4 regions of the Streptomyces daliensis genome follow, and region 1 is predicted to be linked to each of the others. Evidence: riboswitches for the same ligand, from Rfam matches in the RefSeq annotation. Region 1 holds a riboswitch; each other region holds the start of a gene.
What was found. A riboswitch is a leader RNA that binds a small molecule or an ion and turns the genes downstream of it on or off. The one in region 1 is predicted to bind cobalamin.

Region 1 (7,780 bases):
GGTCCGGCGGTCAGGTGCATGACCGACAACAACTGAGGCGCGGCCTCCACGACTTCCGCCACCAGGGAGGGGCCGGCGGGTGTGGGCGCGGGATAGGCGAGGGACCAGGCGTCGAAGAGGGCGACCCAGCCGCGCAGCACGGCGCCGTCGTCGCGGTCCCAGGCGCGCAGCCGCCAGCCCGCGCGGGCGACGTCGCCGTGCAGCTCGATGAGCCCGGCGAGCCTGGCGCGGTCCCAGTGCGTGCGCACGTGCCGGGTGGGCATCCGCAGCTCGCTTCCGGCGCGCTCGGCGTCCGGGGTGGATTCCGGGAGGGAGCCGTCCCGTTCGACCCAGCGGGCGACGGCCACGGCGTCGGCGAGCGCCGCGCGTGCCTGGCGGGCCAGCTGGTCGCGCGGCAGCACGCCCTCGGGCGGCCGGGGCGCGGGCCGTGGTCGCCGGGCCGTCACGGTGCGGCGGGCGGCGGCGACCGGCCGTCTGGGGACGAGGCGGAGCCGGTTGTCACGCGGAGTACGGGACGACGTCACAAGGAGCAGTCTTCATGGTGTGACGGCAAAACCCAAACACGGGACCGGAATCGGGGTCCCCGGCCCCTCGTGGCGGGCCCCGCGAAGGGCCCGTTTCCGGGAGGCGGGGTGCCCGTTTCCGGGCCCGGTGTGCGGTGCCCCGGCACGGGAGACCGCCGTGCCGCCGGGTGCCCGCACCCTCGTGGCGGCCCGGCGTCGTGGCAGGTAGGGAGGAGAAGGGGGTGTCTACATGAGGGGGACGAGGAAGCGGCGCAGGGCCTCTTCGTAGGGGCGGGGGGACGCGTTCCACATGGCCGCGTGGGGGGCGTGGCCGACCGTGTGGAGGGTGACGAGGTCGTCGCGGGCCGCCGCGAAGTCCTGGGAGCGGGACCAGGGCGCGATGGTGTCGTCGGGCCCGTGCACCAGCAGCGCGGGCACCCTCAGCAGGGACGGGTCGGCGACGGAGGAGAGCCGGTCCGTGGTGAGCCCGGTGCGGCCCTGGGCCGCCCGTACGGCCAGGGGCAGCAGCGGGCGCGGGGTGCGCCGCGCCGAGGCGAGGGCGCGGAGGGTGACCTGCCAGTCCAGTACGGGCGAGTCCAGCACCAGCCCGCTGACGCGGTCGCGCAGCGCGGAGTTCGCGGCGGCGTGCAGCGCCATGGAGGCGCCCGTCGACCAGCCGTGGAGGATGACGCGGCGGGCGCCGTGGCGGACGGCGTAGCGGATCGCGGCGTCGAGATCGCGCCATTCGGCGTCGCCGAGGTGTCCGAAACCGTCGGACGGGCTGGGCGCGCCCGGATCGCCCCGGTAGGCGAGGACGAGCACCGGCAGGCGCATCCGTGCCAGCGCGGGGACCACGTTCAGCGGCTGCTCGCGGGTCGCGCCGAGGCCGTGCACGGCGATGACCCAGGTGTCGCGCTCGCCGGGCACGAACCAGGCGGGCAGCATGCCGAGTTCGCCGGGGACCTCCACATCGGCGCAGTGCAGGCCGAGCGCGTCGCGCGGGTTGCCCGTGTGGAGCTGGGGGGTGAGCCAGACGCGGTCGCCGGGGTTCAGGCTGCCGCTCTGGATCCGCTCCAGGCGCCGTACCACCGTGTCGGCGCCGGAGTCCGTGGACTCCGCCTCCAGCACGGGGCCGACGACGGCGTGGCTGCCGCGCCCGGCGAGCCCGTAGGTGCCGGGCAGCCGGGCGGCCAGCGAGCGGGTCAGCGCGACGTGGTCGGGGCCGCTGGAGTGCACGGTGAGCGCCGGGCGCTCGAACCCCGCTGGCAGCGCGGCCCTGCCCGCCTTGGGCCGGGCCGGCCGGAGGGCAGCCCCCGCCGCGTACCGGCCCGCCGCCATGGCGGCGGCACCGGCACCCAGTGCGGAGGTGGCGGCGAGGGCCGCTGACGTACGCAGGCGCATTCCGCCCAGTGTCGTGCGAACGGCGGCCGGGGGCCAGTGGGCCGCGTCGGCCGGGTGACCGGGCGCCGTCCGGCGGGCCCCCGGGCCGTGCGGACCGGGCGAGCCACGCGAGCCGCGCGCGTCAGGCCGTGGGCTCCTCGCCCGCGGCGTCAGCGGCATCCGCGGTGCCGGCGGCGTCCTCGGCGCGCCGCTGCCCGTAGCCGCTGAGCTTGCGCGCCACGCGGTCCAGCTCGCCCCGGGGGATCAGGCTGGGCTCGCGCCCCGGCAGGGAGGAGGCCGTGAGCCAGACGCGGCACATCCACTCCAACTGCGCGGTGCGGTCGTACGCCTGCTCCAGGCCGTCGCCGTACACGACCGTGCCGTGGTTCTGGAGCAGGCAGCCGCTGCGGTCCTTCAGCGCCTCCACCATGTGCGCGGCCAGTTCGTCGCTGCCGTAGGTGGCGTACGGGGCGACGCGCACCGGGCCGCCGAGGGCCGCCGTCATGTAGTGGATCGCTGGCAGCTCGTCGACGAGCGTGGAGACGGCGGTGGCGTGCACGGCGTGGGTGTGCACGACGGCCCGCGCTTCCGTGTGCCGGTAGACGGCGAGGTGCATCGGCAGCTCGCTCGTGGGCCGCATGTCCCCGGCCGTGACCCGTCCCTCCAGGTCGACGGCGCACAGCTCGTCGGCCCCGAGACGGTCGTAGGGGACCCCTGTCGGGGTCACCAGCACCGTGTCGCCGACACGCACCGAGACATTGCCCGACGTGCCCACGACAAGGCCGTCCTCGACCGTCCGACGGGCCGTTTCCACCAGCTTCTGCCAGGCGTTCTGCATATGCCGCACCTCCGGCCGGGCACTGTAGCGCGGACCACTGAACGCCTCATCACACGTATGGGGTACGGGGATACTTCATGGCTTTGGCCGGAGAACGCCTATCTTCTCCACCACATCCCCTAATCTCGGGCGCCTTCCGCACCCGCTTCGGTGCACTTCGGTTCGCTTCCGCACCAGAGGAGAGAAATGGCCCCATCCCGCCGCCTTCCGCGACGGTCCCCGCTCCCCCTCCCCCTCCCCTTCTCCCTCCCCCACCCGCTCCCGCAGGGCCCCCGCGCCGCCGGGACGGCGCGGTCGCTGGCCGTGGCCGCCGTCGCCCTCGCGCTCGCGGGCGGCGCGCTCGCCGCACCGGGGCCCGCCGGAGCCTCGGCCAAGCCCAAGGGCCACGACGTCTCCTCCCACCAGGGCGCAGTGAACTGGGTGCGCGCGAAGGCGAACGGCGCGCGGTTCGTATACGTCAAGGCCACCGAGGGCACCCACTACAAGAACCCCTACTTCGCGCGGCAGTTCCGCGACGCGCGCAAGGCGGGGATCCTGCACGGCACGTACCACTTCGCACGCGCCGACAAGTCCTCGGGCACGCGCCAGGCGGCCTATTTCACGGCCAACGGCGGCACGTGGAAGCGCGACGGCTGGACGCTGCCCCCCGCCGTGGACCTGGAGGCGGCGTACGGGAGCAGGTGCCACGGCCTGAGCAAGGCGCGGATGCGCGCGTGGATCCGCGCGTTCAGCGAAGAGACACGGCGGCGCACGGGCCGCTATCCGGCCATCTACACCTCCACCCGCTGGTGGAAGAGCTGCACGGGCAACAGCCGCGCGTTCGCGGCCCGGCATCCGCTGTGGCTGGCGGACTGGAGCAGGAGCGCGGGGCCGCTCCCTGCCGGATGGGGTACGCGTACCATCTGGCAGTACGCGAACAAGGGCAAGCTGCCGGGTGACCAGAATCTCTTCAACGGTTCGATGGCCCAGCTCAGACGCTACGCGCGCGGCTGACCCGCGCCCCTTCCCCCCACGTTTCCCCAAGGGGCCACCGGGGCCCCGGCGGTGATCACAGAACACACGGGAGGGCGCGCGCAAGCGCCCCGGAAGCGCCGCTCACAACAGGCGTCAGGTAGTGACACTCCGACGCCTGCCGCAGTTCACCTTCCGTTCACCCGTGCTTCTTACGTTCACCGAGTCATTAACCTTCGAACTGATTGTGGCCTGGGTGAATGGAACACATCACGCTTCTCATCGGGATCGTGATCGTCACGGCCTTGGTGTTCGACTTTACGAACGGCTTCCACGACACGGCCAACGCCATGGCCACCACCATTTCCACGGGGGCCCTCAAGCCCAAGACCGCGGTGGCGATGTCGGCGGCCCTCAACCTCGTCGGCGCGTTCCTCTCGGTCGAGGTGGCCAAGACCATCTCGTCGGGAATCATTGACGAAGGCTCCGGTATCCGGCCCGAAGTGATCTTCGCGGGTCTCGTCGGCGCCATCATCTGGAACCTGCTGACCTGGCTGGCGGGCCTCCCCTCCAGCTCCTCCCACGCCCTGATGGGCGGCCTCATCGGCGCCACCGTCGCCTCCGTCGGCCTCGGGGCCGTCAACGCCGACGTCGTCGTGATGAAGGTCCTCATCCCGGCACTCGCGGCGCCGCTCGTCGCGGGCATCGCAGCCCTCGTCGCGACGCGGCTGACGTACCGGCTCGCCCGGCACGCCGACGAAGGCCAGACCGCCAAGGGCTACCGCGCGGGCCAGATCACCTCGGCAGCGCTCGTCTCCCTCGCGCACGGCACCAACGACGCGCAGAAGACCATGGGTGTGATCACGCTCGCGCTGATCACCGGCGGCGCCCTCGCGCCGAGCGCCGACCCACCGGTGTGGGTCATCGCCGCAGCCGGCATCGCCATAGCGGCCGGTACGTACCTCGGCGGCTGGCGGATCATCCGCACCATGGGCAAGGGCATCACCGACATCCAGCCCCCGCAGGGCTTCGCGGCCCAGACCAGCGCTGCGGCCACCATCCTGGCCTCCTCGCACATCGGCTTCTCCCTCTCCACCACCCACGTCTGCTCCGGCGCCGTCATGGGCTCCGGGCTCGGCCGCAAGGGCGGCGTCGTGCGCTGGTCGACGGCGGGCCGGATGGTCACGGGCTGGGCGCTGACCCTCCCCGCTGCCGGTCTCGTCGCCGCGGGTTCGGCCCTGCTGGCCGACCAGGGCGACTGGGGCGTGGCCACGGTCGCGGTCCTCGCGCTGGCGATCTGCCTCACCATCTGGGCGCTCTCTCGGCGCCAGCCGGTGGACCACACCAACGTGAACGACGTCCACGACGGCGCGGCCCCCGCACCGGCCGACGGCACCGGTGTTCCCGGTGTTCTCGGCGACGCGGACGAGCCCGCCGGTGTCGTCACCGCGGCCATGCGCTCCGTCGCACCGCCTCCGGCCCCCGGCACGCCCGTCACCTCCGAGGCGGCGGCAGCGGCCCTGGGCGCTGACACGGCCGACGGGACCTCGTCCGATGAGAGCGACGGGACCGCCTCCGAGCCCCGGCCCGGGCATGTGCCGTTCGCAGGGGCGGAGCCCACGCTTCCGGAGCCCCGCCCGCGCGCGGGCACCGCGGCACGTCCCCGGTCCGGCGTCCCCTCCTAGAGGCCCCGGCACCCCACCCCCCGTCCAGGAAGTCAGAAGGAAGACCGCTATGAACATCGACTGGGCCGCTCTCGGCCAGGTCTTCGGCGTCAGCCTCGTGGCGACGGTCGGCCTGGTGGGCGTGTTCACGCTCGGCATCGTCGGCTCCTCGGCCCGCAAGGCGGACGGCACCGGCGCCCCGGCGCTCGCCCGCACCGGTGCCTACGCCTGCTTCGCGCTGTGCGCGGCGGCCGTGGCGTTCGGCATCTACCTCATCGCCGCCTAGCGACGACGGCGTTCTCACGAGGGGTACGAGCGGTTGCTCGTACCCCTCGTCCGTGTGCGCCCGTGTGTCTCCTCACACTCTCCCGTCGCAGGTCAGGGCGAGTTGACGCCCTCTCGTGAACCGTGGTGGACTTCCCGTTGCCCAACGGCGGCAGGAGAGGAAGCCGGTGCGAATCCGGCGCGGTCCCGCCACTGTCACCGGGGAGCGCTCCCCAACCAGAAGGTCACGGCCCACGCGCACATGCGGGCTGGAAGGCCGGGGAGGGGGTCCGTACGACACCCCCTGAGCGCCGATCCGGGAGCCAGGAGACTCTCACCGCCGGTCACGTCGAGCCAGGGCGAGGACCCTGAGTGAGGACACCGCCATGCCCGGCTTCACCGCCAACGAACTCCTGGCCGCACGCCCTGACGTGGGCACGGCACGCCCGGTGCCCACCACGGCACCGGCCCTACGAGGCATGACGGCGCGCTGACGGATGCGGGCCCCACGCGCCCACGCCTGTGGCGCAGCCCTCGGATTCCTCGGCGATCTGCTGCTCGGTGACCCCCGGCGCGGCCACCCCGTGGCCGCCTTCGGGCGCGCCGCCGGTGCGGCCGAGCGCCGCCTGTGGCGCGACCGGCGCGACAGCGGCGCCGCCTACACGGCCCTGTGCGTCGCGGGCGCCGTCGCCGCTGCGACGGCGCTGTCGCGCGCCGCGCGTGCGGCGGACCACCGTACGAACAGCACCGGCACCGTGGCCGTCGGCCACGGTCCCGCGAGCGTCGCCCTCACCGCGGGCGTCACCTGGACCGTGCTCGGCGGCGCCGGGCTGGTCCGCGAGGCACGCGCCGTCGGCGCCGCGCTGGAGGCGGGCGAGCTGGCGGCGGCGCGGCGGCGGCTGCCCCATCTGTGCGGACGCGACCCCCAGGCGCTGGACGCCGACGGGATCGCGCGCGCCGTGGTCGAGTCCGTCGCCGAGAACACGTCGGACGCGGTCGTGGGCGCCCTCGTGTGGGGCGCGCTGGCCGGGGTGCCCGGGATGGCGGGCTTCCGCGCCGTCAACACGCTCGACGCGATGGTCGGCCACCGCTCCCCCCGCCATTTGCGCTTCGGCTGGGCTTCGGCGCGGCTCGACGACGTCGCGGGCTGGCCCGGTGCCCGGCTCACCGCCGTCCTCGCAGCGCTCGCGGGCCCGGACCCGCGCGGCGCGCTGCGCGCCTGGCGTACGGACGCGCACCGCCACCCGAGCCCCAACGCGGGTCCCGTGGAGGCCGCGTTCGCCGGTGCGCTGGGCGTACGGCTGGGCGGGACGCTCTCCTACGGCGGGCGCACCGAGCACAGGCCCGTGCTCAACTCGCCCGGGCGTGCCGTGGAGACCGGTGACATCGCGCGCGCGGCGCACCTGTCGCGTCGCGTCGGCGTGCTCGCGCTCGCGGTGACCGCGGCGGGGCGGCTCGCCGCCGGGGCTGCGTATTCCCAGTACTCCCGCGTGCGCGGGCGACGGAAGGGGACCTCGTGAACAACGGCACGGCCGGCAGAACCGGCACCAGCACCGGCACCGGCGCTCCGGGCGGCGGCCTGCTCGTCGCGGGCACGACCTCCGACGCGGGCAAGAGCGTCGTCACCGCGGGCATCTGCCGCTGGCTGGCCCGCAAGGGCGTGAAGGTCGCCCCGTTCAAGGCCCAGAACATGTCGCTGAACTCCTTCGTCACCCGCGAGGGCGCCGAGATCGGCCGCGCCCAGGCCATGCAGGCGGCGGCGGCCATGGTGGAACCCAGCGCGCTGATGAACCCCGTACTGCTGAAGCCGGGCGGCGACCGCACCAGCCAGGTCGTGCTGCTGGGCAGGCCCGTGGGCGAACTCAGCGCACGCGGCTACCACGAGGGCCGCCAGGAGAAGCTGCTGGCCACGGTCACCGACTGCCTCGACGAGCTGCGCCGCACCCACGACGCCGTCATCTGCGAGGGCGCGGGCAGCCCCGCCGAGATCAACCTGCGGCGCAGCGACATCGTCAACATGGGCCTCGCCCGTGCCGGACGGCTGCCCGTCGTGGTCGTCGGCGACATCGACCGGGGCGGCGTCTTCGCGTCCTTCTTCGGCACGACGGCGCTGCTGGCCCCCGAGGACCAGGAACTCCTCGCGGGCTACCTCGTCAACAAGTTCCGCGGCGACGTGTCCC
Region 2 (7,780 bases), on a different contig from region 1:
TGTGCGGAGGCCCCGGACGCCGTGGTGGCAGCGGCGGCGGACGTGGCGGGGGTTCCGGCGGTTCCGGCGGTCTCGGGTACGGCGGTCATTACTGGCATGCCTCGCAGGACTCGGGGTTTTCCAGGGAGCAGGCGACGGCCTCTTCGGAGGGGCCGCCGGTCTGCTGGACGGGTACGGGCGACGGCGCGGCGGCATCCGTCGCGCCCGCCGTGCTGCTCGCCGCGCGCGCGATCCGCGTGGCGGGGCGCGAGCGCAGGTAGTACGTGGTCTTGATGCCGCGCTTCCAGGCGTACGCGTACATCGAGCTGAGCTTGCCGATCGTCGGCGACGCCATGAACAGGTTCAGCGACTGGCTCTGGTCGAGGTACGGCGTGCGCGCCGCCGCCATGTCGATGAGCGCGCGCTGCGGCAGCTCCCACGCCGTGCGGTACAGCTTCCGCACGTCCTCGGGGACCCACGTAAGGCCCTCGACGGAGCCGTTGGACTCGCGCAGCGCCTCCCTGGCCCGGTCGTCCCACAGGCCCTGCCGCTTCAGCTCGTCCACCAGATAGGCGTTGACCTGGAGGAACTCGCCGCTGAGCGTCTCGCGCTTGAAGAGGTTGGAGACCTGGGGCTCGATGCACTCGTAGACGCCGGCGATCGAGGCGATCGTCGCCGTCGGCGCGATGGCCAGCAGCAGCGCGTTGCGCATGCCGGTCTCCGCGATACGGGCGCGCAGCGCCTCCCAGCGCTCGGGCCAGGCCCGCTCGGAGGCGTCCGCGTAGTGGTCCGGGTGCAGCACGCCGCGGGCGGTACGGGTCTCGGACCAGGCGGGCAGCGGGCCGTGCCGCTCGGCCAGCGCGGCCGAAGCGTCGTAGGCGGCGAGCATGATCCGCTCGGCGATACGGGTGGAGAGCGCGGTGGCCTCGGGCGAGTCGAAGGGCAGCCGCAGCCGGAAGAAGACGTCCTGGAGGCCCATCACGCCCAGGCCGACCGGGCGCCAGCGGGAGTTGGAGGTGGCCGCCTGGTCCGTCGGGTAGTAGTTGATGTCCACGACCCGGTCCAGGAAGGTCACGGCCGTGCGGACGGTCGCGTCCAGCTTCTCCCAGTCCATCGCCTCCTCCCATCCCCGGGCAGGGTCGCCGAGGTGGGCCGCGAGGTTGACGGAGCCGAGGTTGCAGACGGCCGTCTCGCCGTCGTCGGTGACCTCCAGGATCTCGGTGCACAGGTTCGAGGAGTGGACGACGCGGCCCGGCTCGGCCGTCTGGTTGGCGGTGCGGTTGGACGCGTCCTTGAAGGTCATCCAGCCGTTGCCGGTCTGCGCGAGGGTGCGCATCATGCGGGCGTAGAGCTGGCGCGCGGGGACGCGCTTGGCGTAGCGGCCCTCGGCCTCCGCCTTGCGGTAGGCGGCGTCGAACTCGTCGCCCCACAGGTCCACCAGTTCCGGCGCGTCGGAGGGCGACAGCAGTGACCACTCGGCGTCCGCCTCGACGCGGCGCATGAACTCGTCGGGGATCCAGTGCGCGATGTTGAGGTTGTGGGTGCGGCGGGCCTCCTCGCCCGTGTTGTCCCGCAGCTCCAGGAACTCCTCCAGGTCCGCGTGCCATGTCTCCAGGTAGACGCAGGCCGCGCCCTTGCGGCGTCCGCCCTGGTTCACGGCGGCGACGGAGGAGTCCAGGGTGCGCAGGAACGGGACGATGCCGTTGGAGTGCCCGTTGGTGCCCCGGATCAGCGAGCCCCTGGAGCGGATGCGGGAGAAGGGGATGCCGATGCCGCCCGCGTGCTTCGAGAGGCGTGCCACCTGGTGGTAGCGCTCGTAGAGGGAGTCCAGCTCGTCCAGCGGCGAGTCCAGCAGATAGCAGGAGGACATCTGCGGGTGCCGGGTGCCGGAGTTGAACAGGGTGGGGGAGGAGGGCAGATAGGCGTGCGAGCTGGTCAGCCGGTACAGCTCGGCGACCTCGTCCAGCGCCCGCTCCGACGCGTCCTCGGCCAGTCCGCAGGCCACGCGCAGCAGGAAGTGCTGCGGGGTCTCGATGATCTGACGGGACGTCGGGTGGCGCAGCAGATAGCGGGAGTGGACCGTCCGCAGCCCGAAGTAGCCGAAGCGGTCGTCGGCGCCGTCCTCGACGGCCCGCTCGACGAGCGCGTCCAGCCGCTCCGCGTGCGCCCGTACGAACGCGGCCGTGCCGTCCGCGATCAGGCCCTCGCGGTGGCCCGTCGCCACCGAGGCGGCGAAGGAGACCGCGCCCTGCCCCGCGGCCTCCTCGCGCACGGCGAGGGTCAGCAGCCGTGCCGCGAGGCGGGAGTACACCGGCTCCTCGCCGATCAGACCGGCCGCAGCCTCGCAGGCGAGCGCGCGCAACTCGGCCTCGTCGGCGCCCGGCTGGGCCCCGCGCAGCGCGGCGCCCGCGACCCGTCCGGGGTCGGTGCCGGGGAGGTCGGCGGTCAGCTCGGTCAGGGTGCGCAGCAGCGCGGAGCGCTTGGCGGACTCGACGGGTCCGGCCGCGTCGGCCGTTCCGGTGGATCCGGCTGACCCGGCTGAGTCGGACTCCGCTTCGACGGGTGCTGCTGGTGCGATCGTCACTGGACGTGCTCTCCCTCGCTCGGCTGGGGCCGTGCGGGGCGGTGCGCGGGGGCGCGTGCGGGCAGCCCTGTCCGTCGCCCGCAGGGGCGGCACGGCACACCACGCAGCGTCCTCCGGCCCAACCCACGAGGCCCGGACGTCATCGATGCTGCCGACAGGTACTCGGACTCGCGGCGGGCTGCGCGTCATGGCATAGATCAGCCCATCGCACACCGTTGCGGGACAGTTCCGGACTCGCACCGGATTCCCCTGCGGCGACAGCGAGCACGAGAATACATGTTGTGCTGGCTTACGCACCCACCCCCATATCTTGTGTCGGCAGGGGGAACGCGCAGCGCCCCGCTGACGCGGAGGCGTCAGCGGGGCGCTGTGGGGCCGCTGCGCGGCCGGGGGCCGGGCGGGCCGGGTTCGGGGCGCCGGGGTGATCGCGGGGCGCCCCTGGGGTCAGTGAGCCGCCGTCCTGACGCCCTCCCCGGAGCCGGTGCCCTCCGTCGCGTTCCCCGTGTCGTCCGCGCCCGTGTCGTCCGCGCCCGTGGGCGGGGGCAGTTCCTCGCGCACGCCGGGGTCGCCCGCGTCCGCCGTGTAGTCGCCTGGGCTCGTCTCGTCGATGCCGTCGGGCGCCTTCACGGCACGCAGCACGAGGGTCGCGACGACCGTGACGAGGACATTCAGCACGAAGGCCGTCAGGCCGATGTAGCCGATCTCGCCGATGCCGGGGATCGTCGCGTTGCTGCCGCCGAAGTGCTCCTGGGTGGGGCTGGCGACGCCGTACGCGGCGAGCGTGCCGTAGACCATGCCAACGGCCCAGCCAGCCAGCAGCCCCCAGCGGTGGAACCAGCGTGTGAACAGGCCGCCGACCAGCGCGGGGAAGGTCTGGAGGATCCAGATCCCGCCCAGCAACTGGAAGTTGATGGCCACGGTCTTGTCCATGCCCAGGACGAAGACGAGCGCGCCGACCTTCACCAGCAGCGAGACCAGCTTGGAGACCTTGGTCTCCTGCGCGGCCGTGGCGTTCGGGCGGAGGAAGTCCTTGTAGATGTTCCGGGTGAAGAGATTCGCGGCTGCGATCGACATGATCGCGGCCGGGACCAGGGCACCGATGCCGATGGCCGCGAAGGCCACCCCGGCGAACCAGTCGGGGAACATCTCCTCGAACAACTGCGGCACCGCGAGCTGCCCGTTCTGCACGGTGATCCCCGCCGCGACGGCCATGAAGCCCAGCAGTGCCAGGAAGCCCAGCATCAGCGAGTAGAGCGGCAGGATGGTGGTGTTGCGGCGGATCACCTCGCGGCTGCGGCTGGAGAGCGTCGCGGTGATCGAGTGCGGGTACATGAACAGCGCCAGCGCCGAGCCCAGCGCCAGCGTCCCGTAGGCCCACTGCGCGTCGGGACCGCTGGCCAGCTCGCCGCGCGGCGCTCCGGTCGCGGGGTTCTCCTCGGCGAAGTAGGCGCCCGCCTTGTCGAAGATCGCGTCGAAGCCGCCGAGCTTGATCGGAATGTAGATGATGGCGACGGCGATGACGATGTAGATCAGCGCGTCCTTCACGAACGCGATCAGTGCGGGAGCGCGCAGCCCGGAGGAGTACGTGTAGGCCGCGAGCACGCCGAACGCGATGAGGATCGGCAGGTCCTTGATGAACCAGTGCGTCGACTCCCCGCCGCCGACGCCCATCACGTCGAGCACCGCCTGGATGCCGACGAGCTGGAGCGCGATGTACGGCATCGTCGCGAGGATGCCCGTCAGTGCCACAGCGAGCGAGAGCCCGCGCGAGCCGAACCTGCCGCGCACGAAGTCGGAGGTGGTCACATAGCCGTGCTTGTGCGAGACGGACCACAGGCGGGGCAGGAAGGTGAAGATCAGCGGGTAGACGAGGATCGTGTACGGGACGGCGAAGAAGCCCGAGGCCCCGGCGGCGTAGATCGCTGCGGGGACGGCCACGAAGGTGTAGGCCGTGTAGAGGTCGCCGCCCAGCAGGAACCAGGTGACCCAGGTACCGAAGCTCCGTCCGCCCAGGCCCCATTCGTCCAGGCTGTTCTCGTTGGCGGCCCGCCGCCAGCGGGCCGCGAGGAAGCCCATCACCGTGACGGCGGCGAAGAAGAAGATGAAGACGGCGAGCGCGACGCCGTTGACACCGTCGTTCATCGCGCCTCACCGCCCTCGGGGGCGACCGCGTGGGCGTGGGTGCGGCGGGCGCGCTGCTCGCGGCGGGCGAGGCCGTACGCGACGATCGTCAGCGCGCACGCGATCAGGACCCAGAGCATCTGGTACCAGTAGAAGAACGGGATGCCGATGAGGGTCGGTTCGACCCTCGCGTACGAGCCCACCCAGAGGATCGCGACGAAGGGGGCGAAGAGGCAGAGGCCCGCGACGACACGCGTGGGCGTGACGACGGGCCCTGGCCCGGATCTCTGGGGTGGTGCGGACATGACGCGGCTCTCCTGTCCTCGCGGATTTCCCTGTATGTGTAATGCGCAGGAAATCTAGGACAGGTGTTCACGTCATGGAACCTCCCGTCCGGAATACGGACAGGAGGTTCCCTTGCGCGGGTGACGCGAGTGATGCGGGTGACGCGGGGTCAGCAGCAGCGGAAGCCCTGACGGGGGTCGCCGTCTCTGGCGTCCGTGCGCTCCCGCTCGAAGTCGCGCCTGCTGGGCACCTCGGCCGCCGGGTCGTGGGCGCGCAGATGGGCCACGTAGCGGTCGTACGCGCTCTCGTCCGTCAGCTCACGCATGTACCAGCGCACCCAGCGCGCGCCCCGCAGCAGCGTCCGCACGGCTCACTCCTCCCGGCCCGTACGGGCACCGGGGCCGCCCGTACCGCCGTCGCCCGTTCCCGTCCCCGTGCTGGAGCCGCCGTCCGCGCCCACCGCTGCCAGTTCCGCCTTCTCCTCCTTGGTGGGGATCAGCCCGGCCGGTGCCACGATCTTCGACGTGCGGTACTCCGCCTCGTGCAGCGTCGCCCCGCCCGGCGCCCGCATCGCCTTGACGCAGGTGCGGGCCGCGTCGGCGATCACCACGACGACCAGCAGCGCGAACAGCGCGGCCAGGATGCCGTCCACCGTGGAGTTGGTGACGACGGTCCGCATGTCGTCGATGCTCTTGGCGGGCGGCAGGACCTCGCCCTTGTCGATGGCCGCCTGGTAGACCGAGCGCTGCTCGAAGAAGCCGACGCGGGGGTCGGAGGAGAAGACCTTCTGCCAGCTCGCGGTCAGCGTCACCACCGCGTCCCAGACCAGCGGCACGCCCGTGACCCAGGCCCACTTGAGCCTGCCGGACTTGATGAGCAGCGTCGTGGCCACGGCGAGCGCGACGGCGGCCAGCAACTGGTTGGCGATCCCGAACAGCGGGAAGAGCTGGTTGATCCCGCCCAGCGGCTCATGGACGCCGACCCACAGGAAGTAGCCCCACAGGGCGACGACGATGCCGCTCGTCAGCCACAGGCCCGGCTGCCAGCTGATGTTGCGGAAGGGCTTGTAGACGTTGCCCAGGGTGTCCTGGAGCATGAAGCGGCCCACCCGGGTGCCCGCGTCGAGCGCGGTGAGGATGAACAGCGCCTCGAACATGATCGCGAAGTGGTACCAGAACGCCTTCATCCCGGCCCCGCCCACGACCTGCGAGAAGATCTCCGAGACGCCGACGGCGAGCGTGGGTGCCCCGCCCGTGCGCGAGAGCAGCGACTGCTCCTCGACGGCCTTGGCAGCGGCGGCGAGCTGGTCGGGCGAGATCGAGTAGCCGAGGCCCGCGACGGCCTGCGAGGCCGACTGGACGCTGTCCCCGATGACGCCCGCGGGCGCGTTCATCGCGAAGTAGAGGCCGGGGTCGATGATGCTGGCGGCGACCATCGCCATGACCGCGACGAACGACTCCATCAGCATGGAGCCGTAGCCGATCATCCGGATCTGCGTCTCCTTCTGGATCATCTTCGGGGTGGTCCCGGAGGAGATCAGCGCGTGGAAGCCGGAGAGCGCGCCGCAGGCGATGGTGATGAAGACGAAGGGGAAGAGGGACCCCGCGAAGACGGGGCCGTCGCCCCGCGTGGCGAAGTCGGTGACCGCGTCCATCTTCATCGTCGGCAGGGCGACGACGACGCCGATCGCGAGGAGGCCGATGGTGCCGATCTTCATGAAGGTGGAGAGGTAGTCGCGCGGCGCCAGCAGCATCCAGACGGGCAGCACGGACGCGATGAATCCGTAGACCAGCATCCAGATGACGAGCGTGGCGGGCGCGAGCGTGAAGGTGTCGGCCCAGGACGACTCCGCGACCCAGCTTCCCGCGACGATGGCGAGCAGCAGCAGCGCGACGCCGATCAGCGAGACCTCGCTGACCCTGCCGGGGCGCAGGATGCGCAGGTAGACGCCCATGAACAGCGCGATGGGGATGGTCATCGCGATGGAGAAGGTGCCCCAGGGGGACTCGGCCAGTGCGTTGACCACGACCAGGGCCAGCACGGCGAGCAGGATGATCATGATGGCGAAGACCGCGATCAGCGCGGCTGCCCCGCCGACCGGGCCGATCTCCTCGCGGGCCATCTGGCCCAGCGACTTGCCGTCGCGGCGCATCGAGAAGAAGAGGACGACCATGTCCTGGACGGCGCCCGCGAAGATCACCCCCGCGATGATCCAGATGGTGCCCGGCAGATAGCCCATCTGGGCCGCGAGCACGGGCCCCACGAGCGGCCCCGCGCCCGCGATGGCCGCGAAGTGGTGCCCGAGCAGCACGCGGCGGTCGGTGGGGTGGTAGTCGATGCCGTTGTCGAGCCGTTCGGCGGGGGTGGCCCGCGTCTTGTCGACCTTCAGCACGCGGCGCACGATGAAGCGCGCGTAGAAGCGGTACGCGATGGCGTACGAGCCGAGGGCCGCCGCCACCATCCAGGCGGCGGACACCTCCTCGCCCCGCGCCAGCGCGAGCACGGACCACGCGCCCGCGCCGATCAGCGCGACGGCGGTCCAGATGACGATGGTTCTGGGACTGGCGGTGCGCATCGGCTCGCCCTCCGATACCCGAGATCATTGCGATGTCGGAAGGAACGTAGGGCAGTTCACGTGAGCTGCGCCATACCGGTGCGGTAACGCTGCGGGTCGGGTGTCAGACGGGCGTCAGGGTGGTGTCAGACGGTCGTCAGGGACGGCGGGCACGGACGGCTGCGGGCGCGGGCGCGGGGTGGGGCCCGAGGCGGGGTGATGCCGGGCCGCCGTGTGGCGCGGAGGTCAGCTCTCCA
Region 3 (7,780 bases), on a different contig from region 1:
GCAGCAGTACGGCGGCGGCGAGCCGCCCCGGACCGGGGCGCCCCTCCAGCAGCCGCCGCACCAGCCACCCCCAGGGCGCCCACAGCAGACCGAGCAGCGCCGCCAGCACGAGGATGAAGACGTGCAGGCTCGGCAGCAGCCAGTGGTGCACGGCGAGCATGAAGCCCGTACCGCCGAGCCAGCCGGTGAAGGCCGCCCTGCGCCCTGTCGGTGCCGCGCGGGCCAGCAGCATCCAGGGGACGAGGGCCGCGTAGGCGAGCCACCACAGCGCCGGCGCGGGGAAGGCCAGCGCGGGCACGGCGCCCGCCACCACGGCGAGCGCTCCCCACGCCCACCGGGACTCCAGCGCCACCCGCATTCCGCGCCCTCCTTCGCCCCGCCTGACACGCAGTCCGACTGTCGGATCAGCAGATCACCAGTGTGCGGGAGGGAGTCCGTACGGGCGAGGGCGCGCCCGCGGGGCCGCGTTGACGCCGAGGGCGCGACGGTCGAGGCGCCACTGAGGAGTGAATCAAATAAATTAAGTTTTTCGCGTTGACGACTTAAAAAAGTGAAGCTACAAATAAACCAAGAGCATGTCGTCGAGGACCGAGGAACCGAGAGCAGGGGAGCCGAGGGTGGACTGGCAGGAACTGACGGACCTGACGCAGGGGCAGCCGTTCGTGGTCGAGCGGGTCCGGCTCACCGGCAGCGGCGTCGCGGTCGAGGGGCAGTTCGAGCCGCCGCAACTGGCGCAGCTCGGCGTGGACGACCAGGTGTTCGTCGCCGCGTTCGTGCGGTCACACGGTTCGATCAAGGAAATGGAGCGGATCTTCGGGGTGAGCTACCCGACGGTCAAGGCCCGTCTGAACCGGATCGCCGAGCGACTGGAGTTCGTCGAAACCGATCCCGCGCCCAGCGGCGCAGACGTCGTCGACCGCCTGCGGCGGGGGGAGATCAGCGCCCAGGAGGCGCTGGCCGAGCTGGAGCGGTCCCGGTGATCCCGCTGCTGGTGACGGTGGGCTACCGCCGTTCCGACGGCCGCCGTCGGCGGCTGTACGTCCCGGTTCCGCCGGTGCTGCTGGTGCTGTCGCCGCTGCTGCTGCTCGCCGTGCCGGCCGGGCTGGTCGCCTGCCTCGTCTTCCGGGTGAGCCCGGGGGGAGCGCTGCGTGGCACCGGGCGGCTGCTGTGGGCGCTGCCCGGCACTCGGATCGAGATCGAGCAGGGCCGCACGGCCCTGCTGATAAGCGTCAGATGAGTCGGAGTCGGAGTCGGAGTCGGAGCCGAAACCGGAGCCGGAACCGGAGGGGAAGAACGACATGAACGAGCAGAGCCGTCAGATCCTGGAGATGCTGGCCGAGGGCAAGATCAGCGCGGACGAGGCCGAGCGGCTGCTGGAAGCGCTCGAACGCGAGCGGCCCCGGGCCGCACCGGGGGACGCGCCCCGCGCGAAGACCCGGCCCAAGTACCTGCGCGTGATGGTGAACTCGGCGGAGACCGCGGACGGCGACGGGCCGAGCCACGTCAACATCCAGGTCCCGCTCCAGCTCCTGCGTGCCGGGGTCCGGCTCGCGAGCCTCGTCCCTCCGCAGGCGCTCACCAAGGTCAGCGCGGAGCTGAACAAGTCGGGGGTGCCGATCGATCTCACCGAGCTGAAGCCGCAGCACATCGAGGAGCTTGTCGAGCACCTGGAGGAGGTGTCGGTGGGCGTCGTCGACCGCGACGCGAAGGTGCAGGTCTTCTGCGAGTGACGGCGCTGGGCGGGGTGGTGCGGTGCCTGGTGGCGACGGCACGCCGTCGTCGCCGGACGGCCTAGCGGCGCCATTTCTCGTGTGCCACCACATGCGTCAGGCGCCAGCCCGCCTCCGTGCGCCGTGCCGTGAACGCGTAGCGGCCACCGCACTCGAAGTCCGGCGCTGCCGACTCGGCGCTCCCGGACCGCATCGGGTTGTAGTAGTCGGCACGTACGGTCGCCGTCGCGCCGTCGGTCTCCACGTGGCGGTCGACGATCAGGTGCTGGCGCGTGGGGAAGAAGAGGCCCAGGGTCTCCGTCAGCCAGCGCACCATGGTCTCGACGTCGCCCTCGGCGCCGCCCGCCGAGCGGTAGTCGGCCCGCCCCTCCGGTGCGAAGAGCGCCCGGTACTCGTCCCAGTCGCCGTCGTCGACGGCCGCCGCGTAACCGGTGACCAGGTCGTCGACCGCCATCCGGTCCCACAGCGCCGCCACCCCGCGCTCGTCCTGTGCCCGCATCTCGACTGCCCGCTGCTCGGCCATCGGCACAGTGTGCGGTGCGTGGCCCGAGGAAGGTAGCCCCGCGCACCACAGCGCACCCCCGCGCACCCCCGCGTTCACCGTGCTCTGGACAGCGGCACGCCCATGAACGAGGCCCAGCGGGCGCCGAGTTCGGTCTTCCACAGGGCCTGGAGGTCGGCGTCGTGCAGGATCCAGCCCGTGGTCAGCTCGGTGTCCGGTGTGCGCAGGCTGTTGTCCAGCTGGTTGAGCGCGGCGCGGGCGCAGTCCTCGCTCCACTGGCCGTCGTCCGCGTAGCGCCCCGGCCGGAAGGCCGGGGCGAGCGGGATGGCCAGGGCCAGGAAGCAGGCCGCGTTGTAGTGCGCGAGCCATCCGACGCCGGGGCGCCGCAGCGGGCCCCAGAAGCGCGAGGTGGGGCGCCCCGGCAGCGGCGTCGCGTGCCAGGCCGCGTCGTGGACGCCGCCGCGCAGCGAGTGCCCGCGCTGCGGGTACAGCAGCCGCAGATGGCCGGGACCGCGGCTGCCGCTCATCACCTGGCGGGCGACCCGCTCGAACGCGGTCTCCACCTCGCGTTGAATCTCGCGCAGTCGCGGCGAGTCGTCCGGTGTGCGCAGCGCCCCGCCCATGGTGTGGCCCGCGCGGGCGATGACGATCGCGCCGCGGAACGTGCTGCGGCGGCTGCGCCGCGCGGGCAGCGGCAGCGGGGTGAGCCAGGACGACCAGTAGCGCCGCTCGCCCGGGTTCCACCGTCCGCCGGGCACGACCGTACGGGCCCAGCACCGCGCCAGCGCGCGCCGCCGCAGCCGCCGTTCGAGGTCGTCGAAGTGCCGGTTGGCGGTGTCGTGCAGGCGCTCCATCTCGTTCTCGGACAGGCGCGGGGAGCCCCTGCGTACCGGGGTGGAGCCGCGCGAGTAGGCGATGGCGGTGCGGTACGCGGTCTCGATGTGGCCCGGCCACAGCTCGGTGCAGCGCTGGTAGATGTCGATGGCCTTCGCGTACTCCTTGGGCCGGTAGGAGCCCACCCGTTCGTGCAGCGCCGCCTGGTGGAGGCGGAGGGTGAGGTTGCCCGGCGAGTACTCGGCGGCGTCGGCGAAGGCGCGCAGCGCGGCGGCGTACCGCCGGGGGACGCTGTAGGCCAGCAGCGGCGCGGGCAGCGGACGGGCCTGTTCGCGCGCCTGCGCCTTCTCCTGCTCGGTGACGCCGTGCCGGAACCGCGCGTAGCCCCGCACGTCGTGGTCCCAGCGCTCCCAGCGGGGGATGCGGCGGCGCATCGCGGGGAGGCCGCGCACGCTGACGGTGGTGTAGCAGGCGAGCGTCTCCACCAGTTGCTCGTCCCGCGGCTTCTCGACGACGGTGGCCGCCACGATCTGCCCCTGCGGCGCCCGCACGATCCGTACGGAGACCCGGCGCAGCCCCTCCTCGACCGGCTCCATCTCGGTGAGGTGGACGTGGAACGCGCGCGGTCTGGACACCGCGAGCCGCACCACGGACTCCAGCCAGCCGTGCGGGGTGGACGACGCCTGCGGCGAGGGTGCGACGGGGGTGGGCGAGGCGGCGCCGGGCGCGAGCAGCGAGTCGTTCGACGTGGCGCTCAGATGCACCGCGAGATGGGCGGCCAGTTCACGGCACGCCTGGCGCCGCGCGGCGGCGGAACCGTCGCCTCCGTTCCCGCTCCCGGTCTCGCCGTCGCCAGGGTCGGGGCGTACCACGAGGGGGAGGATGCGGCCCTGGCCCCTGAGGTACTGCGCGGCCGAGGTGACGGCACGGGAGAGCAGGACGATGAGCAGGCCGCCGAAGGCGGCGAAGATCCAGACGGCGACGCCGCTCGCGATTCTGATCCCCGTCTGGTCCATGGCCGTCTCCCCAGTCCATGGCCGCCTCCCCGCTGTCCAGGGACGCGGTGCCTCAGTGCGGTGCCTCATCGTGGCAGCGGAACTCGCGGCTCAGTAGGGAGCGCACGCCACGCCGCGCACGCCACGTCGCCGCGCGCCGGGCCGCGCCATGGGCCCCGCCGTCCGACGGGTCGGCAGCGTGCACCGGGGCGCACTGTTCAGTGCCGTTCCGCCGACGTAGGGTGGGCGGCGCAGTCGGTTCGCCCTGCCCTCCAGGCAGGCGCGTCGCAAGAGGGAATCCGGTGAGAATCCGGAGCTGCCCCGCAGCGGTGAGCGGAAACGACCGCCGTCATCAGCACTGGGCCCAGGAAGGGCCCGGGAAGCGACGGCCAGTAGGTGCCGGGCGAGAAGCGCCCGGCGGGTCCGCGAGTCCGAAGACCTGCCAACTGTCCGCGTACGAAACCCGTGCGCGGAGATCTCGGTGACCTCGAGGGCGGGTCGGCGGTACGGGAAGGGCGCGGACGGCGTGCGCCTCCCGTGAGCCTTTCCTTCGTCTCCTCGCTCGGCCTCCGGGGTCACTGACACGACTCGCGAAGGAGAGTTGAGTGACCAGCAAGTCCGCAGCCGCGGCAACCCGCGCCACCGTCCACGGATACCCCCGCCAGGGCCCCAAGAGGGAACTCAAGAAGGCAGTCGAGGGCTACTGGAAGGGCCGGGTCACCGCAGAAGCCCTGCGGGAGACCGCGGCCACCCTGCGCCGGGAGAACTGGCGGCGCCTCGCCGACGCCGGGATCGACGAGGTTCCCACCGGGGACTTCTCGTACTACGACCATGTGCTGGACACCACCGTGATGGTCGGCGCCGTCCCCGAGCGGCACCGCGACGCCGTGGACACCGACGCGCTGGACGGCTACTTCGCCATGGCACGCGGCACCCAGGAGACCGCGCCCCTGGAGATGACCAAGTGGTTCGACACCAACTACCACTACCTGGTGCCCGAACTGGGCCCCGGCACGGTCTTCACCGCCGACTCCGCCAAGCCCGTCGGAGAGCTGAGGGAGGCGTTGGCACTGGGGCACACCGCGCGGCCCGTGCTCGTCGGACCCGTCACCTATCTCCTTCTCGCCAAGCCCGCGCCCGGCGTGGCGGACGGCTTCGCGCCGCTCACACTGCTGGACCGGCTGCTGCCCGTGTACGCCGAGGTGCTGGCCGATCTGCGGGCAGCGGGCGCCGAATGGGTGCAGCTCGACGAACCGGCCCTCGCCCAGGACCGCACGGCGGCCGAACTGAACGCGGCCGAGCGCGCCTACCGCGAACTGGGCGCCCTCGCCGACCGGCCCAAGCTGCTGGTCGCCTCCTACTTCGACCGCCTCGGCGAGGCACTGGCCGTGCTGGCCAAGTCGCCCGTTGAGGGGCTGGCCCTGGACTTCACCGGGCCCGGCGCCGCCAACCTGGACGACCTGGCACGCGCGGGCGGACTGCCGGGCAAGCGGCTCGTCGCGGGCGTCGTCGACGGCCGCAACGTATGGATCAACAACCTGGAGAAGTCGCTGGGCACCCTCGCTTCCCTCCTCGGCCTCGCGGAACGGGTGGACGTCGCGCCGTCCTGCTCGCTGCTGCACGTGCCACTGGACGCCGCCGCCGAACGCGACGTCGACCCGCAGATCGCGCGCTGGCTCGCCTTCGCCCGGCAGAAGACCGAGGAGGTCGTCACCCTGGCCCGCGGCCTGAGCGGCGGCACCGACCTCATCACCGGGCGGCTCTCCGCCAACCGCGCCGACCTCGCCTCCCGCGCCTCCTCCGCGCTGACCAGCGACCCCGCCGTCCGCGCGCGCTGCGCGGCGGCCACACCGGCCGACGCGCGCCGTGCGCAGCCGTATCCGGAGCGCACGGCGGCGCAGCGCGCCCGCCTGGGGCTGCCGCTGCTGCCGACCACCACCATCGGCTCGTTCCCGCAGACGGCGGAACTGCGCACGGCCCGCGCCGAGCTGCGGAGCGGACGCATCGACGGCACCGCGTACGACCAGCGCATCGCCACCGAGATCCGCGAGGTGCTGGCCTTCCAGGAGGAGGCGGGCCTGGACGTCCTGGTGCACGGCGAGCCCGAACGCAACGACATGGTCCAGTACTTCGCCGAGCGGCTGAACGGCTACCTCGCCACCCAGCACGGCTGGGTGCAGTCCTACGGCACCCGCTATGTGCGCCCGCCGATCCTGGCGGGCGACATCTCGCGGCCCGAGCCGATGACCGTCGCCTGGACCACGTACGCGCAGTCGCTCACGGACCGTCCTGTCAAGGGCATGCTGACGGGCCCCGTCACGATGCTGGCCTGGTCCTTCGTGCGCGACGACCAGCCGCTGGGGGAGACCGCGCGGCAGGTGGCACTGGCCCTGCGCGACGAGGTCCAGGACCTGGAGGGCGCGGGCACCGCCGTCATCCAGGTCGACGAGCCCGCGCTGCGCGAGACCCTGCCGCTGCGGGCCGCCGACAGGGAGGCGTACCTCGACTGGGCCACCGAGGCGTTCCGGCTCACCACGAGCGGCGTACGCGCGGACACCCAGATCCACACGCACATGTGCTACGCGGAGTTCGGCGACATCGTCTCCGCGATCGAGGCGCTCGACGCGGACGTCATCAGCCTCGAAGCGGCCCGCTCCCATATGCAGGTGGCGGACGAACTGGCCACCGTCGGCTATCCGCGCGAGGTCGGCCCCGGTGTCTACGACATCCACTCGCCGCGCGTGCCCGGCGCGGACGAGGCAGCGGCGCTGTTGCGCAAGGGACTTGAGGCGATCCCCGCCGAACGGCTGTGGGTCAACCCCGACTGCGGTCTGAAGACCCGGGGCTGGACGGAGGTGCGCGCCTCGCTGGAGCACCTGGTCGAGGCGGCGCGCACCGTACGGGCCGGACTGCCGCCGACGCCGACGCCGACGCGGCGGTAACGGCGCAACGGCCCCCCTGAGCGGCGGGTTGCGGCAAGCAGGTGGCCTCGCGCCGGAGCCCGCCCTGCCCACCGGGCGTTCGCCTGCCCGGTGTGCCACGCCCTCGCGGCGGTACGTACGGTCCTCTTCCGCGTACCGCCGCGGGGGCGATCTCCCGCGCGTTCCGCACGGTGAGAAACGTGACAGCGTCTGGCCGACCACCGCGTTTTCCGTTCCGCGCGCCCGTCCTCGTCGTACGCTGCCTAGCGAACGGACCCACCTGACATGTGAGGCGGCACGCACCACCATGGACAGCAGCGAGCACACGCGGAGAATCGCCGTCCGGTTCGCCACCTTCGACCAGGACGGCAACGGCTACATCTCCCGTGAGGACTTCACGACGGCGGCAGCGGCCATCCTCGGCGAATTCGGCGTGAAGGCGCGCTCCGAGCGGGGCCAGGCCCTGCACATCGGGGCCGAGGCGTTCTGGCAGGGCATGGCCGGAATCGCGGACCGCGACGGCGACCAGCGCATCACCCGCGAGGAGTTCGTGAACGGCGCGGTGAAGCGGCTGCGCGACAACCCGGACCGCTTCAGCGAGATCGCCCGCCCCTTCCTGCACGCGGTCGTGAACATCGCGGACTCGGACGGCGACGGCCGCACCACCCCGGAAGAGGCCGAGCGGGCGCTCAAGGCGCTGGGTGTGGACGAGGAACGCTGCGGCGCCGCGGCGCGCTCCCTCGCGACCGACGAGGACGGGCTGATCGGCGAGAGCGAGATCGTCTCGGCCTTCGCCGC
Region 4 (7,780 bases), on a different contig from region 1:
GTGACCGCGTTCGCGTTCCAGTCCGTCTCCGCCGCCGTCAGCCGCCTCGACCCCGCCTACGAGCAGGCCGCAGCCTCCCTCGGCGCGCGCCCGACGTACGTCCTGTGGCGGGTGAAGCTCCCACTGCTGCTGCCGTCCCTCAACGCGGCGGCCGGGCTCTGCTTCGCGCTGTCCATGGGCGAGCTGAGCGCCACGATGATGCTCTACCCGCCCGACTGGATGCCCCTGCCCGTCCAGATCTTCGCCGCCACCGACCGTGGCTCCCTCTTCACCGGCTCGGCGGTAGCGGTCGTCCTGATGGCGACGACGCTGCTGGTGCTGCTGGCAGTGTCCCGCGTCCGTACGAAGGCGTCGTACCGCTGAGGCGCTGCCGCCCCGCGTTCTTCCCTCCCTCCCTCCCTCCCTCCTAAGGAGCCCTTTGCCATGCCCCGCCACACCACGCGCACGTCCACATCCACGCTCACCGCCGCGGCGGTCGGCGCGCTCGCCCTCACCGTCACGCTCACCGGATGCGGAGGCACAGGCTCCGCCGCCTCCGACGGCAGGACCGTCACCGTCTACAGCGCCGACGGCCTCAAGGGGGACAAGGGCGACGGCTGGTACGACAAGCAGTTCAAGGAGTTCGAGAAGGAGACCGGCATCAAGGTCGAGTACGTCGAGGGCGGCTCCGGCGAGATGGTGCAGCGCGCCGTCCGCGAGAAGAGCAACACCCAGGCCGACGTCATGGTGACCCTGCCGCCCTTCATCCAGCAGGCCGACAGCCAGGGCCTGCTGGAGAAGTACACGCCCAAGGGCGCCGAGAACGTCGCCGAGGGCGACAAGGCCGCCGACGGCACCTGGACCAGCGTCGTCAAGAACTACTTCGGCTTCATCCACAACACCAAGGAGCTGCCGGAGGGGAAAGCGGAGGCGCCGAAGACCTGGGACGACCTGCTGGACGCCAAGTACAAGGACAAGCTCCAGTACTCCACCCCCGGCGTCGCGGGCGACGGCACCGCGCTCCTGGTCAAGGCGATGCACGACATGGGCGGCGAGAAGCCCGCCATGGAGTACCTCGGCAAGCTCCAGAAGAACAACGTCGGCCCCTCGTCCTCCACCAGCAAGCTGGCCCCCAAGCTGGACAAGGGCGAACTGCTCGTCGCCAACGGCGATGTGCAGATGAACTACGCCCAGGCCAAGTCCATGCCGAACCTCGGCATCTGGTTCCCCGCCAAGGACGAGAACGCGAAGCCCACCACCTTCGCGCTCCCCTACGCGGCCGGCCTCGTCAAGGGTGCTCCGAACTCGGCCAACGGCAAGAAGCTGCTCGACTTCCTGCTGAGCGAGCAGGCACAGCGCGACGTCTCCTCGGTGGGCGGCGGCTTCTCCGCGCGTACGGATGTGAAGGCCACCGACGAGAACGCCACCGAGCTGGCCTCCCTCATGAAGGGCGTGGAGATCTTCCGGCCCGACTGGGAGGACGTCGAGAAGAACCTCGACGCGTACATCGACGCCTGGAAGTCCGCCACGGGCTCCTGACGCGCCCCGGGCGCACGGGACCGGCGTCCCCGGCGCACGGGTCCGGCCGTGGCGGTTAGGCTGATCGCGCGGCCGGACCCACCGGCAGGCCCCGACGAGACCTGGCAGGAGCCGTCACGTGGCAGAGCGCAAGCCGATCGAGTCATGGCTCACCGACATGGACGGTGTGCTGATGCACGAGGGCGTTCCGGTTCCCGGAGCGGACGCCTTCCTCAAGCGGCTGAAGGAGTCCGGCAGGCCGTTCCTCGTGCTGACGAACAACTCGATCTACACGCCCCGCGACCTCCACGCCCGCCTCGGCCGCATCGGCCTGGACGTGCCCGTCGCCAACATCTGGACCTCGGCGCTGGCCACGGCCCAGTTCCTGGACGACCAGCGCCCCGGCGGCACCGCGTATGTCATCGGCGAGGCCGGGCTGACCACCGCGCTGCACGACATCGGGTACGTGCTGTCCGACACCGAGCCGGACTACGTCGTCCTGGGCGAGACCCGCACCTACAGCTTCGAGGCGCTGACCAAGGCCATCCGCCTCATCAACGCGGGCGCCCGCTTCATCGCCACCAACCCGGACGAGACCGGCCCCTCCGCCGAGGGCGCGCTGCCCGCCACCGGGTCCGTCGCCGCGCTGATCACCAAGGCCACGGGACGGCACCCGTACTTCGTCGGCAAGCCCAACCCGCTGATGATGCGCGCCGGGCTGAACGCCATCGGGGCGCACTCCGAGACCTCCGCCATGATCGGCGACCGCATGGACACCGACGTACGGGCCGGGATGGAGGCGGGCCTGGAGACCTTCCTCGTGCTGACAGGGCTCACGGCACCCGACGAGGTGGACACCTTCCCGTACCGCCCGACGACCGTCGTCGACTCGATCGCCGACCTGGTGGACCGCGTCTGAGCGGACGCGGGGCGGCAGGTGCCGGACGGTGGACGGCGCGGGCCGCGTGAGGGCGTGAGCGGACGTCACCGTACGGAGTAGTAAGCGGCCTCTCCGGATGCGGAGGGGCGCGGGCGCGGGGACCGTCGGGAGTGACCGACCCGGAGGTTCACCATGCGGAGCGACCTCACGTCCACCCCCGCCGCCGACGGCACCCCGCGCACGCGCACGCTCACCGCGGCCCAACACCCCCTCGCCCTCGCGCTCCTGGCCACGGCGGCGCTGGGCACGTCGCTCGGCCTCGCGCAGGGCACCGCGTTCGCGGACGGCGAGGGCGCCCCGCATGCTCCGAGCGCCCCGCACGCCTCGCGCCCGGGTCCGGCGCTGGTCAACCCGCCCTCGGCACGTCCCGGCGGCGAGGTCGATGTCCACGTCGACGGCTGCGGGGACGACACGGGCCTCGCCCGTTCCCCCGCCTTCGCCGACGACGCGCCCCTGCGGCTCGCCGCCGACGGCGGACTCACCGCGCGTGCCACGCTCAGCGCCTCGGCGGAACAGGGCGCACACGGCGTCACGGTCTCCTGCGACGGGGGCCGGGTGGCCAGGGGCTCCGTCACCGTCGACGATGCCGCGCCCGCGCCGGGCCCGCCCCCCTCGCCCTCCGCACCCGTACGGGCAGGCGGCGGCGCCATGGCGGACGAGGGCACGCGCCCCGGACCGCTCACCCAGGCGGCCTGGCCGGTGTTCGCGGCCGGGGCCGCGCTGATGGTGGCGGGCGCCGCGCTCGCGCTCCGACGACGGCGTGCCGAGTACCGGAACACCACGCCCACGCCCGCACCGGATGCGCATCCTGCGACGGGGCCCGCGACGAGCCCCCTCCCGCCCGACACGGGCACCGACACAAGCAACGCACGCGGCGCGGCCGACCGAGCGGCCGAAGCGGACTCGTGAGCCCGGCGTCCGAGCTGCCCCCGGACACCCCGGACGGCGAGCCCAGGACGTCGGCCCGGAGCAGGCTCACCACGGGCGTGGCCTGGGCCGTGCTGCTGCTCGGGCTGTGGCTGTGGGGGCGCGAGCTGACCGAAGGCGGGCGGAGCGGCGCCGTGTTCGGCGACGACTCCCGCACCCGTGGCGCCGCCGCCGGAACCCAGCGCCTGCCCGCGGCCCACGATCCGCTCCCTGGCACACCACGCCCTGTGAAGCTGCGCATCGGCGCCCTCGGTGTCCGCGCCCCCGTGATCGCGCGCGGCGTCGAAGGGCACGGCGGCATAGCGGCACCCCCGTACAGCAGGCCGGGGCTCGCGGGCTGGTACGGCGCCGGACCCGTACCGGGCGCCCGGGGCGCCTCGCTGATCGTCGGGCATGTGGACACCGAGCGGCACAAGGCCGTCTTCTACGGGCTCAGCAGCGCCGACCGGGGCACGAGGATCGAGGTCACCAGGTCGGACGGCACCGTCGCCGAGTTCACCGTCGAGCGGACGAAGGTCGTGCGCCACGAGGACTTCGACGCGCGCGAGGTCTACGGGCCCGCCGTGCGCGGCCGGTCCGAACTCCGCCTGCTCACCTGCGGCGGCGCCTTCGACCACGAACGGCGGGCCTACACCTCCAACGTCGTCGTCTCCGCCTACCTCACCGGTTCGCGCGGCACCCCCGCCGGCTCCTGAACCCCGACTCCCTGACCTCGGCCCTCCGCTTCCCCGATTGCGCTGTGAGCGTGCGGCGGTTCCGCGAGGGGACGCGGGAGGGGAAAGTCGGTGCATGAGACTTCTGTTATTGGGCGGTACGGAGTTCGTGGGGCGCGCTGTCGCCGAGGAGGCGCTGTCACGGGGCTGGGAGGTGACCGTCTTCCACCGGGGACGCCACACGCCCCCGCCCGGCGTCACGGCCCTGCGCGGGGACCGGCACGGCACGGAGGACGGCCTGACGACCCTGGCCGAGGGGGAGTGGGACGCCGTCGTCGACACCTGGTCGTGGGCCCCGTCGGCGGTACGGGACGCGGCGCGGCTGCTCGCGGACCGCGTGGACCGGTACGTGTACGTCTCCAGCCGCTCGGTCTACGCGCCACCGGTCGCGCTGGGACTGGACGAGGACGGACCCGTGCTGGATGCCTCGCCGGACGACGGCGACGACGGCGCTGACGTGCCCTACGCGCGGGCCAAGCGCGGCGGGGAACTGGCCGCGCTGGACGCCTTCGGCGACCGGGCGCTGCTGGTGCGCGCGGGGCTCGTCCTCGGCCCGTACGAGAACCTCGGGCGGCTGCCCTGGTGGCTGGCGCGGATCGCGCGCGGCGGGCCGGTACTGGCTCCGGGACCGCGGGATCTGGGCCTCCAGTACATCGACGCGCGCGACCTCGCCCGCTGGACGGCCGACGCGGTGGAGCGGCGGCTGAGCGGTCCTTACAACCTGGTGAGCCCGCCGGGCCACGCCACCATGGGCGAGCTGCTGGAGGAGTGCGTACGCGTCACGGGGTCCGGCGCCGAACTGTGCTGGACCGCTCCGGAGACCATCCTCGCGGCGGGCGTCGAGCCGTGGACCGAGCTGCCCGTCTGGGCCCCGCCGGGGGAGCAGTGGGACGCGCTGTTCGGGGGCGATGTGTCCAGGGCGCTGGCCGCAGGGCTGCGCTGCCGTCCCGTCGCGGACACCGTGGCGGCGACGTGGGAGTGGCTGCGGGGCCTGGACGGGCCGCCGCCCGTGCGGGACGGCTGGCGGGCCGGGCTGGATCCGGACCGGGAGGCGCGCGTCCTGGCCGCCCGCACCTGACGGGCCGCGTCCGACGGGCCGGGCCCGACGACGGGCGGGCCGGGGCAGGGCGGTGAGCGGGCCACGTACCCCGCTCACCGCCCCACGGCACCGCGTGCGACGTGCCGTTACGCGTCCCCGGACGCCCCGGCGGGCTCCGCCGTGGTCCGCGAGGTCCGCGCACCCTGTCCCTGTCCGGCACGTGCCGCGCGCAGCCCCAGCGCGCCGAAGGTGACGCCGAGCGCCGCCCACAGCAGCACGTGCGAGGCCAGCGAGAGCACCCGGAAGTCCCACAGCAGCGGCGCGGGCACCGGCACGGGGTCGGGGTTGCCAGGGAGCAGGAAGAGCACCGCGAGCGTGCCGGCCGCGGCGGCAGCCGCGGCGAGCTGGCGCACCGGAGCGCCGTGCCCCGCGCGGCCGAGCCGTACGTGCAGTTGCCAGGCCAGCAGCATGCCGAGCACGCCGATGGCGAGCGCGGCGACCCACAGCGCCTGCCGTTCGGAGACGGTGCCGCTGTCGCCGACGCCGGGCGGATTGGCGGGATAGCGCAGCGCGGGCAGCAGCGACAGGGCGAGGAACCCGGCGCCCGCGAGGGTCAGCGCCCGCTCCCAGGGGCGGTCGTGGAGCGTGCGGGTGCGGTGGACGAGCACATACGCCAGGGCGAAGAAGACGCCGATGGCGAGCCCGACGACCACGGCGGTGACCACCAGGCCGAAGTGCTGGGTGCCACGGGAGAACAGTTCCTCGGCCTCCGCCGCGTGCGAGTGCGCCTGCCCGCCGCCCCCGTGCGCGTGGGCGTGCTCGGCAGCCGCGCGCTTCTCCTCCAGCCCGATCGCCCTGTCCATCAGGGGCTCGGCGAGGAGCAGCGAGAAGAGCCCCGAGAGCAGCCCGGCCACGCCACCGGCCGCGAGCCCTCTGCGCAGCAGGGGCAGCAGCGGATACGGGGCCGACGCCGACGAGACGGGAGAAGGGTGAGAAGACGTAGAAGGGGAGGAAACGGGCGGTGAAGGGGAAGCCGGTGATGAGGATGCGGGTGTCATGTGCGCAGGCGTCCCGTCAGTGGCAGGGGGCGCCGAAGAGGTGCCTGCCGTCGTGCGAGAACTCGTGCAGATAGCTGCCGGTGGCCGAGATGATGTTGCCGTTGTCGACGAAGACGGCGTAGAGCGCGATCAGCGCGACGATGGCCGCCGCGGCGGCGATGAGCCAATCGCGCGAGCGGATCGTGACATCGGCCTCGGGAAGGGCCGCACCGGTCGCGGTCGGTTGAGCGGTGTGCAGGGACATCCGCGTGCCTCCTCCTGGGGTTTCCACGCCCCGTTGGCGGAGAAGCGACAGGTCAGTTCCTGACTCCCGTGCGGCCCCGGGCGGCGTGCGCGCGCCCCGGCCTCACGGACACAGTGGCGGGACCGTCCCGGAATCGCACCGGGTTCCTGCGCACCGTCGCCTCAGTATGAATATGTACCGCTCGGAGAGTCCCAGCCTGGCATGTCCACTGTCAATACGGCCTGTGCGGGGTGCCCGGCGGGGATCCACTCCCCCCTCAGGAGGACTCCGGCCGGGCACCCTTGTCCCTGTCTCCGGGCCTGCGAGAGGAAGGGGCCCGGAGAAGGGGAGCGTGCGAGGCCGGGGTCCAGGGCCTCGGGGTCACCGTAGAACGTCCCGCGTGACCCGTCACGCAACGATCCGGCCTACACCCCTGGTTTCAGGCCGAGTTGACGGGCGGGTAAGGCCGTGGTCCGGGGCACGGGAGGCCCGCGGCGGCCACCCGTAACAGCTGCACGACAGTTTCGCGGCCAGCGCGTGGCCCTGTGACACGATGGCCAGGTCCGGTGTGTTCCAGGGGGCCGGGGGAGTGTCTCCCGGTCAGTGCGGCCGAGGGGGAGTGGATGTACGGCAACTACGCCGGCGGGAGGAGCGGGAGTGCCCATCCGGGTACGGGCGCCCGTACTCGTGCGCGTACCCGTACGCGTACGAGGTGCGTCGCGGGCGGCGCGGCCGTGGGGGCTGTGCTGCTGCTGGCCGGGTGCTTCTCGTCGTCGGACGGTGGTTCCGGCGGGGGTGGCGAGAAGTCGGGCGAGGCCGGGCAGCGGCCCAGGTCCGTCGCCCCGTACTGGGTCAACCCGCAGGGCAACGCCGCGCGTCAGGCCGCCGAGTACCGCGGCGCGGACAAGGCCGACGAGGCGGCGCTGATCGACAAGATCGCGAAGCAGCCCGTGGCCGAGTGGGTCGGCACCGAAGACCCCCAGGGCCAGACGGAGAAGCTGACCAGCGCCGCGGCCAAGGCCGACCGCGAAGCGCTGCTCGTGCTCTACAACCTCCCGCACCGCGACTGCGGCCAGTACTCGAAGGGCGGCGCGGCGGACGCGGGCGCCTACCGCGACTGGCTCGACAAGGTCGTCAAGGGCATCGGGGACCGCGCGGCCACGGTGATCGTCGAACCGGACGCGATCCCGCACCTGCTGGCCGAGGGCTGCACGCCCCAGGAGTTCCACGACGAGCGGTACGCGCTGCTGAACGAGGCCGTGACCAAGCTCAAGGGCCTGTCGAAGACCAAGGTGTACCTGGACGCGGGCAACCCCGACTGGGTGCGCGATCCGGGCGGTCTCGTGGAGCCGCTGCGGCGCGCGGGCATCGACAAGGCGGACG

Region 2: it holds a riboswitch for cobalamin, as region 1 does, so the genes downstream of both, ACYVOO_RS35075 (ribonucleoside-diphosphate reductase subunit alpha) here and ACYVOO_RS10885 (cobalamin biosynthesis protein) in region 1, are expected to answer to the same signal.
Region 3: it holds a riboswitch for cobalamin, as region 1 does, so the genes downstream of both, metE (5-methyltetrahydropteroyltriglutamate--homocysteine S-methyltransferase) here and ACYVOO_RS10885 (cobalamin biosynthesis protein) in region 1, are expected to answer to the same signal.
Region 4: it holds a riboswitch for cobalamin, as region 1 does, so the genes downstream of both, ACYVOO_RS06405 (CbtB domain-containing protein) here and ACYVOO_RS10885 (cobalamin biosynthesis protein) in region 1, are expected to answer to the same signal.

Annotation. Positions count from the first base shown of each region.
Region 1 is NZ_BAAGSO010000052.1:11,930-19,709, reverse strand. It holds gene ACYVOO_RS10915 (hypothetical protein) at 1-524, opposite strand, end outside; gene ACYVOO_RS10910 (alpha/beta hydrolase) at 750-1,904, opposite strand; gene ACYVOO_RS10905 (class II aldolase/adducin family protein) at 2,026-2,721, opposite strand; gene ACYVOO_RS10900 (lysozyme) at 2,908-3,714, shown strand; gene ACYVOO_RS10895 (inorganic phosphate transporter) at 3,933-5,357, shown strand; gene ACYVOO_RS10890 (hypothetical protein) at 5,407-5,622, shown strand; cobalamin riboswitch at 5,732-5,953, shown strand; gene ACYVOO_RS10885 (cobalamin biosynthesis protein) at 6,098-7,120, shown strand; gene ACYVOO_RS10880 (cobyric acid synthase) at 7,117-7,780, shown strand, end outside.
Region 2 is NZ_BAAGSO010000120.1:131,507-139,286, reverse strand. It holds gene ACYVOO_RS35075 (ribonucleoside-diphosphate reductase subunit alpha) at 89-2,563, opposite strand; cobalamin riboswitch at 2,700-2,840, opposite strand; gene mctP (monocarboxylate uptake permease MctP) at 3,008-4,705, opposite strand; gene ACYVOO_RS35065 (DUF3311 domain-containing protein) at 4,702-4,989, opposite strand; gene ACYVOO_RS35060 (YbdD/YjiX family protein) at 5,139-5,336, opposite strand; gene ACYVOO_RS35055 (carbon starvation CstA family protein) at 5,340-7,544, opposite strand; gene ACYVOO_RS35050 ((2Fe-2S)-binding protein) at 7,770-7,780, opposite strand, start outside.
Region 3 is NZ_BAAGSO010000094.1:743,574-751,353, reverse strand. It holds gene lnt (apolipoprotein N-acyltransferase) at 1-358, opposite strand, end outside; gene ACYVOO_RS25855 (DUF2089 domain-containing protein) at 576-980, shown strand; gene ACYVOO_RS25850 (hypothetical protein) at 977-1,237, shown strand; gene ACYVOO_RS25845 (SHOCT-like domain-containing protein) at 1,299-1,730, shown strand; gene ACYVOO_RS25840 (nuclear transport factor 2 family protein) at 1,792-2,253, opposite strand; gene ACYVOO_RS25835 (hypothetical protein) at 2,328-4,082, opposite strand; cobalamin riboswitch at 4,300-4,522, shown strand; gene metE (5-methyltetrahydropteroyltriglutamate--homocysteine S-methyltransferase) at 4,667-7,003, shown strand; gene ACYVOO_RS25825 (EF-hand domain-containing protein) at 7,290-7,780, shown strand, end outside.
Region 4 is NZ_BAAGSO010000029.1:2,724-10,503, reverse strand. It holds gene ACYVOO_RS06440 (ABC transporter permease) at 1-363, shown strand, start outside; gene ACYVOO_RS06435 (2-aminoethylphosphonate ABC transporter substrate-binding protein) at 424-1,518, shown strand; gene ACYVOO_RS06430 (HAD-IIA family hydrolase) at 1,637-2,416, shown strand; gene ACYVOO_RS06425 (hypothetical protein) at 2,570-3,346, shown strand; gene ACYVOO_RS06420 (class F sortase) at 3,343-4,059, shown strand; gene ACYVOO_RS06415 (NAD-dependent epimerase/dehydratase family protein) at 4,154-5,155, shown strand; gene ACYVOO_RS06410 (CbtA family protein) at 5,263-6,174, opposite strand; gene ACYVOO_RS06405 (CbtB domain-containing protein) at 6,191-6,418, opposite strand; cobalamin riboswitch at 6,451-6,591, opposite strand; gene ACYVOO_RS06400 (glycoside hydrolase family 6 protein) at 7,021-7,780, shown strand, end outside.